DNA from 2 places in the Micromonospora sp. NPDC002389 genome. Region 2 is predicted to be linked to the other one. Evidence: riboswitches for the same ligand, from Rfam matches in the RefSeq annotation. Region 2 holds a riboswitch; the other holds the start of a gene.

Region 1 (7,468 bases), on a different contig from region 2:
GCAGATCACCAGCCGGGGCGCGGTGGCCAGGGCGGTCGCCACGCTCAGCCGCCGCGCCTCGCCACCGGAGAGGGTGTACGGGTTCGCCCCGGCCAGCCGATCCAACCGCAGTCGGTGCAGCAGCTCGTCGACGCGTCGGCGCACCTCCGCCTCGGTGGCGCCGGTACGTCGGGGCCCGAGCGCCAGCTCGTCGTAGACGGTGCCGGTGACGAACTGGTGCTCCGGGTCCTGGAACACCGAGCCGATCCGGCGCGCCAGCGCGGGTGCCCGCCACCGGTGCGGTGGGGTGCCGGCGTCGGCCCCGGCCAGGTCGACGCCGGCCACCAGCCGCCCGCTGCCCGGCTTGAGCAGCCCGCCGAGCAGCACCGCGAGGGTGGACTTGCCGACGCCGTTGGGGCCGAGCACGGCGATGGCCGCACCGGCGCGTACCGCCAGGTCGGTGGCGGCCAGCCGGGGTGGTTGGCCGAGCCGGTCGGCGGTGAGCAACACCTCGCCGGGGCCGGTGGTGGCCCGGCGGGTCGGGATCCGGCGGCCGGGCACCCAGACGCCGTCGGCGGCGAGGGCGTCGCCGTGCGTGGCGAAGACGGTCTCCGGTGGGCCGTCGACGCGGACGCCGCCACCGGCGTCGAGCACCACCACCCGGTCGACCAGCGGCAGGGCGTCGGCCACCCGGTGCTCGACCAGGATCAGGGTGGTGTCGTCGTCGACCGCGCGGCCCACGGCGGCGCGGACCAGGTCGGCCCCGGCCGGGTCGAGGTTGGCGGTGGGCTCGTCGAGCAGCAGCAGGTCGGGGCGGAGCGCGAGCACTCCGGCCAGGGCGAGCCGCTGCTGTTCGCCGCCGGAGAGCGCTGCGGTGGGGCGGTCCCGGGGGTACGGGAAGCCGACCCGACGCAGCGCCTCGTCCACCCGGGGCCAGATCTGCCCGGCGGGTACGCCCCGGTTCTCCAACCCGAACGCGACGTCGTCGCCGCTGCGGGCCATGACGAGTTGCGACTGCGGATCCTGGAAGACGATGCCGACCCGCTCGCGGGCCTCGGCCGGTGGCCGACCGTCGATCTCGATGGTGCCCTCCTGCTCACCGGAGTCCTCCGGCAGCAGCCCGGCCAGCGCGGCGAGCAGGGTGCTCTTGCCGGCGCCGGAGGGCCCGAGCAGCAGTACCCGTTCGCCTCGGCGTACCCGCAGGTCCACGCCGCGTACCGCCCAGGCGCGTCGCCCGGCGTGCCGCCAGCCGAAGCCGCGCAGCCGCACCTCGCCCACCTGCTACCCCCGCTCCTCGTCCCCGACCCGTCGATGGCCCGGTGGAGCCGGCCGGACCGGCTCCACCGGGCGAGGTCAGACCAGGTTCCGTTCGCGGCCGGCGGGGAAGCGGTCCAGGACGCCGGTGCCGGCGAGCGCCTTGGTGAGCGCGTAGCCGCCGGCACCGGCGACCACGGTGGCACTGAGCACGGTGAGCAGCGCGTACGGGATGCGGTAGGTGCCCAGCTCGTAAGCGGCGTTCCAGGCGAAGAAGTCGAACAGGGCGGCGCCCAGGCCGGTCAGCGCACCGGCGAGCAGCGCCGTCGGCAGCCGGAACGAGCGGTACCGGAAGGCGGCGAAGGCCAGTTCCGCGCCGAGGCCCTGGATCAGGCCCTGGACGATGGTGATGCCGCCCCACTCGGAGCCCAGCAGCGCGGAGACGGTCGCCGCGACCGCCTCGCAGAACAGCGCGGCACCCGGCTTACGGATGATCAACCCGCCGAGCACCGCCGGCACCAGCCAGACGCCGTACATGACGGCCTGGCTGGCCGGGAAGAAGGCGAAGGCCGGGTCGACCGCCCGCCAGAGCAGGCCCCAGGCCCAGAAGATGACACCGAAGCCGACGGCGATCACCGCGGCCACGACGATGTCGACGGTGCGCCATCGAGTGGTGGTCGGTTGGCTCATGAGTGCTCCCAGTCCAGTGTCGAACCAGGCAAGACGCACGCCGCGTCCGGCGTGGCCGGGCCGTGGCGGGCTGGAGGTGGACCGAACTCCCTGCGCTGGCATTACCCAGATCAGGTACGGAGGGTCTGCGGGCGGACCCGCACTCTCAGCGCTGTGCGCTCCCCTGTCGGAGGTGGTGTTGTCCCGCCGACGCTAACACCTTCGAAGATCGACGGACAATGTGATCTACGCAGGTCATGCCGGGTGCCGACGACGGGTGTTCCGGCGGTGGTCGGCGCGTGCGGGAACCCGCCCGGTTTCGTGACATCCATCGACGTCATCGGCTCCGGACGGTAATCTCAGGCCGCCGATCCACGAGGGCCGAGAGGCGACAGGGTGAGCACAGATACGGACCATGCCGCGCCGGCCGGTGAACCGGCGGGTCGTCCGACGGGCGTGGCCACCGAGGAACGTCCGGCCCGACCTGGCGGCGGCGAGCCGCCCCGGCGCTGGCTCGGCGACCGGATCGGCTCGGTGGAGATCCTGGCGGGCCTGCTGGTCCTGCTGATCATCTTCCGTGACCCGCTGGCCGGGACGCTGGACGATCCCCGCATCCAGACGTGGACCACCGTGTTCGTCTCGATCATGGTGCAGGCGGTGCCGTTCCTGGTCTTCGGCATCCTGCTCTCCGCCGTGATCGCGGTCTTCGTACCCCGGTCGTTCTGGGCCAAGGCGCTGCCCCGGCACCCGGCGCTGGCGGTGCCGGCGGCCAGCGCGGCCGGCGTGGTGCTGCCGGGCTGCGAGTGCGGGTCGGTGCCGATCGCGGGGTCGCTGATCCGCCGGGGCGTCACCCCGGCGGCGGCGCTGGCCTTCCTGCTGGCCGCACCGGCGGTCAACCCGATCGTGCTGGTCGCCACCGCCGTAGCCTTCCCCAACAATCCCGAGATGGTCCTCGCCCGGGGGGTCGCCAGCCTGGTCGTGGCAATGATCATGGGCTGGCTCTGGCTGCGGCTCGGTCGGACCGAGTGGATCAAGATGCCGCGCCGCCCGGAGTTGGACGACCCCCGGCGGAGCCGGGCCTTCTGGGCCGCCGTCCGGCACGACGTCACCCACGCCGGCGGCTTCCTGGTGCTCGGCGCGATGGCCGCCGCCAGCATCAACGTGCTGGTGCCGGAGCGCTGGCTCCAGACCCTGGCCGACAACGCCTGGCTGTCGATCCTGGCGCTGGCGCTGCTCGCCGTCCTGCTCTCGCTGTGTTCCGAAGCGGACGCCTTCGTCGCGGCCTCGCTGTCGCAGTTCTCCCTCACGTCCCGACTGGTCTTCCTGGTGGTGGGGCCGATGGTCGACCTCAAGCTGATCTCGATGCAGGCCGGTGTCTTCGGCCGGCGGTTCGCCTTCCGGTTCGCGCCGGCCACGTTCGCGGTCGCCCTGCTGGTGGCCACCGGAGTCGGGATGGTGCTGCTGTGAACCGACAGGCACAAGCGGTGATCCTGCTGCTGCTCGGCGGGGCGGTGATCCGGGCCAGCGTCACCGACCTCTATCTGCGCTACGTCAAGGAGGGCCTGCGTCCCTTCCTGATCGCCGCCGGTCTGCTGCTGGTGGTCGCCGCGGTGATGACCCTCTGGTACGAACTGCGGCCCTCCGTGCCCCGCGCGACGGCCCCGACCGGCGGCGGGTCCACTCCTCCGGCGAGCGGTGCCGCCCCGGTGACGGCCGACCACGACGAGCACGACGGCCACGGCCACCACGAACCCCGGGTCGGTTGGCTGCTCATCCTGCCTGTGCTCGGACTGCTGCTGGTGGCCCCACCGGCCCTCGGGTCGTACGCGGCGGGGCAGGCCGGCACCGCGCTGAACGCCCCTCGGGAGTCCGACTACCCGCCGCTGCCCGAGGGCGATCCGGTGCAGGTGAGCGTGCTCGACTACGCCTCCCGGGCGCTGTTCGACCGGGGCGCCTCGATCGGCGACCGGCGGGTGGTCCTCACCGGGTTCCTGGCCACCGGCGCCGGTGGCGAGCCGATCCTGGCCCGGATGGTGCTCTCCTGCTGCGCCGCCGACGGGCGACCGATCAAACTCGGGCTCACCGGTGACGTGCCGGTCGGGCTGCCCAACGACAGTTGGGTCGAGGTGGTCGGCCGCTACAGCGACCGGGTCGGCCGGGACCCGGTCAACGACGCCGAGATCCCGTACCTGGAGATCGAGTCGTGGCGGCAGGTGCCGGTACCCAAGCGCCAGTACGAGTAGCGTTCCGGGCATGCACGTCGACGCCCGAGGTCTGCGGTTCGAGATCCACCCCGGTGGCCCCGAGTCGGGTGAGCCGGTGCTGCTGCTGCACGGCTTCCCGCAGAACTCCTGCGAGTGGCACGCGGTGACGCCCGTCCTGCACGGGGCGGGCCTGCGCACGTACGCGCTGGACCAGCGGGGCTACTCGCCGCAGGCGCGGCCGAGCGAGGTGGCGGCGTACCGGCTGGGGGAGTTGGTCGCCGACGCGGTGGCGGTGCTCGACGCGCTCGGCGTGACGCGGGCGCACGTGGTCGGCCACGACTGGGGTGCCATCGTCGCCTGGGCGCTCGCCGCCGGCCACCCCGACCGGGTGCGTACGCTCACCGCGGTCTCCGTGCCGCACCCGGCCGCCATGGCGCACGCGCTGTCGCACGACCCTCAGCAGAAGGCGCGCTCGGCGTACATGCTGCTGTTCCGAAAGGCGGGCGTGGCCGAGAAGACGCTGCTGGCCCTCGACGCGCTCGGGTTGCGGCGGCTGTTGCGCGACGTCGGCGACGACGCCCGGGTTGCCGCGTACGCCGATCCGCTGCGCGAGCCGGGCGCGCTCACCGCGGCGCTGAACTGGTACCGGGCGATGTCCCGCTCCGAGCTGGCGGCGATCGGCCCGGTGTCGGTGCCGACCACCTTCGTCTGGAGCGACCGCGACGTCGCCATCGGACGGACCGCCGCCGAAGCCTGCGCCGCACACGTGAGCGGCGACTACCGCCTCGTCGAGCTGCCCGGCGTCAGCCACTGGATCCCGGACGAGGCGCCGATGCCGCTGGCCGAGGCGATCCTGTCCCGCGCCCGCCCGACCGCCTGACATCTGCCGGCGTCGTAGCGGGAGCGCCGCGTCGGCCTCGGACCGTCCGGACCGTCCGGACCGACCGGCAAGACGGCCGGGTCGTGCGGGAAGCTGGGTGGGGTCGTCGGCGGCGGCGATCCGAGGGAGGCGGGAGAGAGCATGACGGTGAGTGCCGAGGGCTACCTGGCCGAGGTGACCGCGACGATGACCCGGGTGGCGGCCAGCCAGCGGGAGCAGGTGGGCCGGGCGGCCGACCTGATCGCCGAGGCGATCCGCGCCGACGGGGTGGTGCACGCCTTCGGCACCGGTCACTCGGAGGCCCTGGCGATGGAGATCGCCGGCCGGGCCGGTGGGTTGGTGCCGACCAACCGGATCGCCCTGCGGGACCTGGTGCTGCACGGTGGGGAGCCGGCCGACGTGCTGGGCCCGAAACTGGAGCGGGACCCGTCGGTCGCGCACCGGCTCTACGACCTCGCCCCGACCGGCCCGCGTGACGTCTTCGTGCTCGCCTCGAACTCGGGAGTGAACGGGGCGATGGTGGAGTTCGCCTCGCTGGTCGTGGCGCGAGGTCATCCGTTGGTGGCGATCACCTCGGCCCAGCACTCGGCCCGGATGGAGTCCCGCCATCCGTCCGGGCGCAAGCTCGCCGACTTCGCCGACGTGGTGCTGGACAACGGTGCCCCGTACGGGGACGCGACCCTGCCGCTGCCGTCCGGCGGTGCGGTGGGCGCGGTCTCCTCGATCACGGCGGCGTTGCTGGCCCAGCAGATCGTGGTCGAGGTGGTGGCCCGGCTGCTGGCCGCCGACGAGCAGCCGCCGGTCTATCTGTCGGCCAACATCGCCGGTGGCGACGCGCACAACGACGCTCTGGAGGCCCGTTACGCAGGGCGGATCCGGCGCGGTTCCTGAGTCGGTTTCGGGTGGTGCACGGCGGGGCATCTGCGTTCCGCCGGTCGGGGGTTCCGACCGGGTGGAGCGTGTTCCCTCGGAGGTTCGCGGTGTCCAAGGAGACCGAGAAGCAGCGGTGGCAGCGGAACTTCGCTGACCTGCTTCAGGAGTTGCGGGTCGCACAGACCGGCGTACAGATCCTCTTCGCCTTCCTGCTCACCCTGCCGTTCAGCAACGGCTTCACCCGTACCACAGAATTCCAGCGGGACGTCTACGTCGTCGCGCTGATCGCGGCGGCCGGCGCCACCGCGATGATCATCTCGCCGGTGGCGTTCCACCGGGCGTTGTTCCGCCAGGGCCGCAAGCCGGAGCTGGTGCAGTTCGCCCACAAGATGGCCACCGCCGGTCTCGCCTTCATGCTGGTCGCGATGGTCAGCTCGGTGCTGCTGATCACCGACTTCGTGCTCGCCCGGCCGATCGCCTTCCTGCTCAGTGCGGTCACCGGCCTGTGGTTCCTCACGTTCTGGGTGATCCTGCCGTTCAGCCGCCGCAACTGGGGCGACGACGACATCGACGACGAGGAGGACCCGAGCGGGCTCTCCCCAGGCTGAGCCGCTCGGGCCGGTCAGGTCCGGCGACGTGTCGCCTCCACGCGGTTGATCAAGGAGTTTTAGTCACGGCATGTTGGTTTGGGCGGCGAAAACTTCTTGATCAACCCGGTGGGGCGGTGGGTGGGGTGGGGCGGTGGGTGGGTGGGGTGGGGGTGGGTGGGGTGGGGTGGGTTAGCGGTGGGGGTCGTGGAGGCCTAGGCGGCGGAGTTCTAGGGCGGCCAGGGCGTTGACGGTGGTGTCGTCGCCGCGCCGCCACGCCTCGGCGACGTCCGGGGAGATCCGGGTGAGCTTGCGCAGCGGCTGACCGGCCAGGGCGCGCAGGGCCAGCAGGTCCCGGCCGGCGGGCGCGGCAGCCAGGGCCGCCGCCGAAGCGGCTCGCCGCATCCAGCGCACCCGCAGCGGCAGCCAGCCGAACAGCACCAGCCCCAGCGGGACGATGAGCAGCCCGACGGCCAGCGCCAGCGCCAACTGGTCGACCAACTCCTGCTGGTCACGCCCGGCCTCGGCGAGCGAACGGGCCGCCCCGGCCGCCCGCTCGAACGGGCCGGTCAGCTCGTCGCCCACCAACGGCACCCGGCCGACCTTGCCGCCCGCGTCGGCCAGGTTGTCGGCCAGCCCACCACCGGCCCCCTCCAGCTTCTGCCCGGGTACGGCCAGCTTCTGCACCAGGTCGTGCAGCCAGAGCGCACCACGGATCGCCGCGTACACCCAGGCGACGACGAGCAGATCGGTGAGGAACTGGCGCAGCGCGGTCGGGAAACGATCAGCGTAGATCTTCACGCCGGACAGCGTGCCACGCTCGGGCGCGGCGGGCACTCCCACGGACGCCCGATCCTGGGAGTGCGCGGGATCAGCGGGCGCAGTCCGGGCAGGTGCCGAAGATCTCCAGGGTGTGGCTGACGTCGGTGAAGCCGTGCTGAGCCGCCACCCGGTCGGCCCAGTTCTCCACCGTCGGCCCGGCCACCTCGACCGTACGACCGCAGGCCCGGCAGACCAGATGG
Region 2 (7,468 bases):
CGGACCTCAAGGCGCTGCGCGCGGTGCTCGACCGGTAGGGGGCAGCGCACGCGAAGGGGCCCCGCCCGGCGGACAGCCGGACGGGGCCCCGAGAACTCGCTTACAACTTCCGGCCGGGCGCGAGCCGGGTGGGATCGCCACCCAGCCGTCCGGTGCCGGCGACGGACTCGCCGTCGTTGGCGCGTACGCCCGCCTTGCTGGCCGTGCCGCCGAGCCGGACGATCATGGCATCGGTGTCCCGGACCAGCACGTCCCGGATCTCCGCCTCACCGACGAGCGTGGCGTCGGCGGCCAGCCCCCGGAACGCGGTGAGCTGGTTGATCGCCCGCTGGTCGTTACCGGCGGCCTCCGCCGTACGGGCGTTGGAGAGCCGGTTCGACAACTGGGTGTGCGCCCGAGCGGAGAGCCGACCCGTCGCCTTGAACCGGTCCAGCAGGTTCTGCATGTCCCGGAACGAGGTGGTGACGAAGAACCGGACCGTCGTGGTGGTGGCGTTGCCTGCCTTGTCGGTCGCGGTCACGGTCAGCTCGTGCAGCCCCAGCGGCAGCTCGTACATCGCCTGGAGGGTGCCGCTGACGTACGGGCGGTCGTCGAGCCGGCCGACCACGGTGGCGATCCCCGAGGTCGGGTCCACCGCCTGCCAGGACACCCGAACGTCCTGGCTGTCGCCGTAGAGCTGGCCGTCGGCGATGCCGGAGACCAGCAGCGTCGGCTTGGTGCCGTCGATCCGGACCACCGCCGACTTGAGCGTCTCGGCGTTGCCGACGTTGTCGGTGGCCCGGTAGAGCAGCTCGTGGGCCCCGTCGCCGCTGATCTCCACCGGCTCGGTGTACGGCGTCCAGTCGCCGCCGTCCAACGACCACTCCAGCGACCTGACCCCGGACCCGGCGTCGGTCGAGGAGAGCACCACCGGAACGGTGCCGTCGTGCCAGCCCGCGTCGTTCGCCGGGGCGAACGCCGCGGTGCTCACCGGCGCGGTGGTGTCGATCCGGACGTCGACCGTCCGGGTCTCCTCCACGTTGCCGGCCTCGTCGACCGAGCGGAACCGCAGCTCGTGCTCGCCGTCCCCGGAGACCGCCACCGGAGCCGTGTAGGCGGTCCAGGTGTCGGCGTCGTCGAGCTGGTACTCGGTGCGGGCCACCCCGCTGCCGCCCTCGTCGGTGGCGGTCAGCGTGACCGTGGTCGGGCCGGTGTACCAGCCCTCCACCGGCGTACCGGCGACCTCGGCGGTGGTCACCGGCGCGGTGTCGTCGACCGTGCCGGTGCTCAGCCGGAAGTAGTCGAACGACACCTGCTTCGAGGCGGTCTGGTTGCCGCCGAGGGAGAACAGGCCGACCTTCGGGGTCGGTCCGACCGCCGCGTTGGTCAACTCGGTGAGCGTCGTCCAGGTGGTGCCGTCCGCCGAGTACGACGCGGTGAAGGTGTCACCGCTGCGGGCCAGCCGCAGGTGCCACACCGACTCGGTCAGGCCCTCCGCGCCGGGCTGCGGGTTCTGCACCGCCCCACCGATCTCGCTGCGGAACTCGATCCGCCGCGACACCGGTGATCCGGCCTGGTTGTCCACGATGAAGTCGAACTTGACGTAGTTGTCGTCGTCGCCGTGCACGATCAGGCCGGCCTGCTGGTACTGCTCGTTCAGCAGGCTGCCGTCGACCTTCGTCTCCAGCGTCCAGTCGCCGTTCGGCGCGTTCTGCAGGATGAAGTTCGTCGGCCCGGTGTTGTCGGTGCCGTAGATGTCACCGTTGGGTACGTCGATGCGCAACGCCCCGTCGGCCACCAGGTACGCGGTGGCGTCCTCCCGCAGGATCGCGTTCCACCGGCACTTGTCCAGCGCGGTGCCGGTGAACTCGTCGGACGGGTCGACCGGCCCGGCCGGCTCGTCCGGCGTCACCTGGAACCAGTCGAACGCGGCCTCGACCACCGGCGCGGTGGTGCCGCCGTTGAGGGCGAACAGACCGATCCGGGGGTTCTCGATGCCCTCCAGCGCCGCCGCCCGACCGACCGGGGTGAAGGTCAGCCCGTCGGACGAGAGCGCGGCGGTCAGGCTGGTGCCGTCGCTGCTGATCCGCAGGTGGACGGTGTCACCGGCCGGAGCCGCCGTGCTGTCGGCACCCTCGTTGCGGGGCGTACCCGCGGTCTCCCGGAGGAACTCCACCCGCCGGCTGCCGTTGTAGAGCAGGTCCAGCTTGGCGTAGTTGTCGTCGTCGCCGTAGACCAGCAGACCGGCCTGCTGGTAGTCGGCCGTCACCGGCAGGGTCACCTTGGTGGTCGCCGACCATGCACCCGACGGTGCCGGCTGGAGCACCAGGTTGGTGGCGTCGTTGCGGCTGCCGTACAGGTCACCGGCCGAGGTGGGCAGGCGCAGCGCGCCGTCGCTGACGGACAGGAGCTGGTTCTCCCGTACCACGCTGGTCCAGCGCTCCCGGTCCAGGGTGGTGCCGCCGAAGTCGTCCGAGCGCGTGCCGACGCAGGAGGTGTTGGGCGCGTCGACCCGGACCGGCACGGTGGCGTACGAGAACGCGCCCCGGCTGTCCGTCACCGTCAGGGTGGCGGTGAAGTTGCCGGGCCGCTCGTACGTGTGCTCCGCCTGGAGCGTGTCGGCGGTGCCACCGTCGCCGAAGTCCCACTCGTACGTCAGCGGGGTGTCGCCCTCCGGGTCCACAGCCGTACCGCCGAACGCGATGGTGACCGGCGCGGTGCCGCTGCCCGGCGTGGCGGTGGCGGTGACCGTCGGCGGGGCGTTGTCGGTGACGCCCTTGCCGACGAAGTCCGCCCAGTTGACGTTGAACAGCGAGCCGGAGCCGCCGCTCGGGTGCCGGGCCACGAAGAACAGCGATCCGCTCGCCGGCCCGGTGACCTCGGCGGTGACGTCGGTGTACGTCTGCCAGTCACCGGTGCCCGGGACGGTGGCCGTGGCGACCACCGGTCCGTCGACCGCACCGGCCCGGACCTCGATCACACCGCCCTGAACGCCCGAGGAGGCGCGGAACCGGATCTCGTCGATCTCGGTCAGGTCGGCCGGGTCCACCGACCACCAGTCGCCGTCCTCGATGAAGCTGATGTTCTCGCCGCCGCCCGCAGTGTCGCCGGTCGTCTCGCGCTGCACGCCGGGCTCACCGCCGCCGGTGCCGTCCGCGGTGCGGCCGGTGTCGCTGAAGTACTCGGCCTGCTTGCGCTTCGGCTGGAGGATCTCGATGACCCGGCCGGTCAGCGGGCTGGCGCCGCCGGAGCCACCCTTGTCGGTGTAAGTCGCCTCCAGGACGGTGAAGACGTCCGCTTCGGCGCCGTGACCGGCGGCGAGCTGGGTCTGCACCGTGCCGCTGCACCCGGTGTGCTGCTCCAGCGGGTGCGCGTGCTCGTCGTGTCCGAGCAGCACCTGGAGCTGCACGTCGGCGCAGTCGATCTCGCCGTCCTCCGGGTCGGTCACCTTGATCGAGTACTTGACCTGGTCGCCCCAGTTGAAGAAGCCACCGTTCGGCGGGAACTCGATCTCCACCGTCGGCGCGGTGTTGCCCACGGTCACCGGGACGTTCGCCACCGCCGTACGGCCGTTGGGGTTGGTCACGGTGAGCTGGGCGGTGTAGTTGCCGGCCTCGGCGTACGTGTGGGTGGGGTTCGCCTCGGTGGAGGTGCCGCCGTCGCCGAACGCCCAGGAGTACGTCAGCACGCCGCCGTCCGGGTCACGTGACCCGGCACTGGAGAACTCGACGGTCAGCGGCGCCGGACCGGAGGTCGGCTCGGCGGAGGCCACTGCGATCGGGGCCCGGTCACCGGCGATGTAGTCGATCCGGTAGACGCCGGAGTTGTCGTTGTTGCCGCCGAAGCCGCTGCCCCACTCGATCAGGTACATCGCGCCGTCGGGGCCGAACTCGAAGTCCATCGGCCGGATGAAGGTCATCCCGGTGAGCAACTGGTTGATGTCGACCAGTTCCCGCCCGTCGGCGCTGACCTGCATCGTGTACATCTTGGACTGGTTCCACTCGCCGAGCAGCGCCTTGCCGTCGTAGTACGCCGGCCACTTGCGGTCCGAGTCGAGGTCGGCGTCGTACCGGTAGACCGGGCCGCCCATCGGCGCGCCGCCGCCACCGATCTCCGGGAACCGGGGGTCACCCGCGTAGCCGTAGTCGACGGTGGCCGCGATGGCCGGCGGCAGGTTGGTCAGGCCGGTGTTGTTCGGCGAGTTGTTCACCAGGGCGGCGCAGTCGAACTTCGGCCCGCTCGGGCCGGACGGGAACTGGTAGTCGTTGTACGCCTGGTTCCCGCCGTGGCAGTACGGCCAGCCGTAGTTGCCGGCCTCGGCCACGATGTTCCACTCGACCAGACCGGCCGGGCCACGGTTCGGGTTGGCCGAAGCGGCGTCCGGACCGTAGTCGGCGACGTAGAGGGTGTCGGTGGCCGGGTCGATGCCGATCCGGAACGGGTTGCGGAAGCCCATGCCGTAGATCTCCGGCCGGGTCTTCTCGGTGCCCGGCGGGAACAGGTTGCCCTCCGGGATGGTGTACGTCCCGTCGTCCTCCGGGTGGATTCGCAGGACCTTGCCGCGCAGGTCGTTGGTGTTGCCGGAGGTGCGCTGCGCGTCGTAGTCTGCACGGCCCGGACGCTCGTCGATCGGCGTGTACGCGTCCGACTGGAACGGGTTGGTGTTGTCCCCGGTGGCCAGGTAGAGGTTGCCGGCCGAGTCGAACGTCATGGTGCCGCCCGCGTGGCAGCAGGTGTTGCGCTGGGTGTCGACCTGGAGGACGACCTTCTCGGAGGCCGCGTCGATCGCGTCACCGCTCACCGTGAACCGGGACAGCACGTTGCGCGCCACCCCGTCGTTCGGCGCGTAGTAGAGGTACACCCAGTTGTTCGTGGCGAAGTCCGGGTCGAGGCGGATGCCGATCAGCCCGTCCTCGTTGCCGGTGAAGACGTCGAGGTCGATGGCGGTGACCGTGTTGCCGGTGTCCGGCTTGACGATCTGCACCCGGCCGTCGCGCTCGATGTAGAAGACCCGGCCGTCCGAGGCCACGTCCAGCTCCATCGGGTTGCTGGTGTTGCTGTCCAGCGTCACCTTCTCGAAGCTGGCGGTCAACGAGGCGCCACAGTCGGCGTCCTGCACCCCGGCCGCGGTCCGGATGCCGCCGAGCAGGTGGCCGAGGAACTGCGGCTCCGCGTACGACTCGTTGGTGTGGCCGCCACCGGTGTACCAGGCCCGGCCGCCGTCGTAGTCCTGGCACCAGGCGATCGGGTGGTCGTGACCCATCGCGCCCGAACCGGGGGAGTAGCTGGTCTCGTCCAGCGTGGCCAGCACGTGCACCTTGCCGCGCGGGTTGGTCCGGTAGTTGTACCACTCGTCGAACCGGGACCAGCGATCCGGCAGATCCGCCGTGGACGGGTGCGCCGGGTCCTCCACCTTGACCGTGGCCTGCTGGTTGGCCGGGTGACTGTTGAAGTACGCCCCGACCAGACCGCCGTACCACTCCCAGTCGTACTCGGTGTCGGAGGCGGCGTGGATGCCGGCGTACCCGCCACCGGCTCGGATGTAGCGCTCGAACGCCGCCTGCTGGTCGGCGTTGAGCACGTCACCGGTGGTGGAGAGCCAGATCACGGCCTGGTATCCGGCGAGGTTCTGGTCGGTGAAGGAGGTGCTGTCCTCGGTGGCGTCGACGGTGAACCCGTGTTCCGCGCCGAGCTGCTGGATGGCGGCGATGCCGACCGGGATCGAGCCGTGCCGGAAGCCCGCGGTCTTGGAGAAGACCAGCACCGAGAACGGGTCGGCGTCGGCCTGCGGCGCCGGTGCCTGGGCGACCGGGACGGTCCGGGCGGGGGCGGCCTGGGCGGCGGGTGCGCCGGCGAGCGTGGTCGCGGCCAGGCCGAGGGTGAGAAGGGTGGCGGTCAAGGGCACGCGCGTACGGCGTGGTCGGAACACTCCGGTCTCCTTTGTCCTTGCCGGACAGGGGTCGCGGGGGCCGGCTCGCCGAAGACCGTCCCTGATGGAGCCGCAGCCGGAGGGCCGTGCCAGGGCTTCCGTTGCGGCATTATGTCGAATCGCTGAACAAATTAATTCCGGTGAATCGGTTCATGGCAAGGTTTCGATGGATAACGTTTCGGCATCGGTGGGCTGTAATTACCGTTTATGTGTGCGAAGCACGCGTTTCCCGGGTGTAAGGAGGGGTCCCCTGCTAACGCCTGCGGTATAGGAAGGGACCCCTGCTAACACCTGAGGCAGAGCCGTCGTCCCTGCGGGACGCACCTTGGCAGGTCAGCGGATCTGTCGTACGGTGGCCACGCAAGTGACCCACGGGAGCCCGGTCGACCGGGCTGAGAGGGGGGCTGTGAGCCCCCGACCGTCGAACCTGATCCGGGTAATGCCGGCGCAGGGAGGAGAGTTGCCGTGCCGTCCCTGGGACGACTGCATCTGATCACCGACACCCGGCCCGGGCGGGATCCGCTCGCCGTGCTCCGGGCCGTACTCCCGGTGGCGCGTACCGAACTGCTGGTGCAGGTCCGGGTGGAGGACTCCGCCACCGACCGCGAGGCGTACGACCTGACCCGACGGGTGCTCGCTCTCTGCGCGCCGTACGCGGTCGAATGCCTGGTCAACGACCGGCTGCACGTGGCGTTGGCCACCGGTGCGGCGGGTGGCCACGTGGGTGCGGACGACCTGCCGGTCGCGGCGGCGCGGCAGGTGCTCGGCCCGGCCGCCGTGCTGGGCGCCACCGCCCGCGAACCGGCGACGGCAGCCGAGGCGGTCGGTGCCGGCGCGAGCTACCTGGGCGTCGGACCGTGCCGGGCCACCACCACCAAGGACGGGCTACCGCCGGCGATCGGCGTCTCCGGAGTACGGGCGGTGGCCGAGGCGGTCACCGTGCCGGTGATCGCCATCGGCGGGGTGACGGCGGCGGACGTGCCCGCGCTGCGCGCCGCCGGGGCGTACGGGGTGGCGGTGGTCGGTGCGCTCTCCGCCGCCGCCGATCCCGGCCGCGTCGCGGGCGAGCTGATCGGGGCGTTGACGTGTTAACAGGGGGCCCTTCCTATACCGGAGGCGTTAACAGGGGGCCCTTCCTTACACCCGACGTAGCGGTGATCGGCGCAGGACCGATCGGGCTCGCGATCGCCTGGCGGTGCGCGGCGCGCGGGTTGCGGGTGGTGGTGCACGATCCCGCGCCGGGCTCGGGCGCCTCGCACGTCGCCGCCGGGATGCTCGCGCCGGTGGCCGAGGCGTACTTCGGCGAGCACGAGCTGACCGCCCTGCTCACCGAGTCGGCCGCCCGCTGGCCGGCGTTCGCCGCCGAGCTGACCGGGGCGACCGGCGTCGACATCGGCTACCGCACCGAGGGCACGCTGATGGTCGGGCTGACCGCAGACGACCTCGCCGAGGCGCGTCGACTCTGGGCGTACCAGCAGGAACTGGGGTTGCCGGTGACGCCGCTGCGCCCCTCGCAGCTTCGCGACCGTGAGCCGGCGCTCGCCGTCCGGGTCCGGGGCG

The links. Region 2 has a riboswitch for thiamine pyrophosphate ahead of ABT008_RS02085 (thiamine phosphate synthase). Riboswitches for the same ligand answer to the same signal wherever they lie in the genome.
Region 1: it holds a riboswitch for thiamine pyrophosphate, as region 2 does, so the genes downstream of both, ABT008_RS27595 (ECF transporter S component) here and ABT008_RS02085 (thiamine phosphate synthase) in region 2, are expected to answer to the same signal.

What each region holds. Positions count from the first base shown of each region.
Region 1 covers NZ_JBEOWP010000020.1:71,698-79,165, forward strand. Annotated here, with positions in the region: gene ABT008_RS27590 (ABC transporter ATP-binding protein) at 1-1,257, opposite strand, end outside; gene ABT008_RS27595 (ECF transporter S component) at 1,333-1,923, opposite strand; TPP riboswitch at 1,993-2,098, opposite strand; gene ABT008_RS27600 (permease) at 2,299-3,369, shown strand; gene ABT008_RS27605 (TIGR03943 family putative permease subunit) at 3,366-4,145, shown strand; gene ABT008_RS27610 (alpha/beta fold hydrolase) at 4,156-4,986, shown strand; gene ABT008_RS27615 (sugar isomerase domain-containing protein) at 5,128-5,877, shown strand; gene ABT008_RS27620 (DUF6328 family protein) at 5,967-6,467, shown strand; gene ABT008_RS27625 (hypothetical protein) at 6,639-7,247, opposite strand; gene ABT008_RS27630 (Fur family transcriptional regulator) at 7,318-7,468, opposite strand, start outside.
Region 2 covers NZ_JBEOWP010000001.1:463,586-471,053, reverse strand. Annotated here, with positions in the region: gene ABT008_RS02095 (aldo/keto reductase) at 1-38, shown strand, start outside; gene ABT008_RS02090 (ThuA domain-containing protein) at 101-5,878, opposite strand; TPP riboswitch at 6,270-6,379, shown strand; gene ABT008_RS02085 (thiamine phosphate synthase) at 6,374-7,000, shown strand; gene thiO (glycine oxidase ThiO) at 6,994-7,468, shown strand, end outside.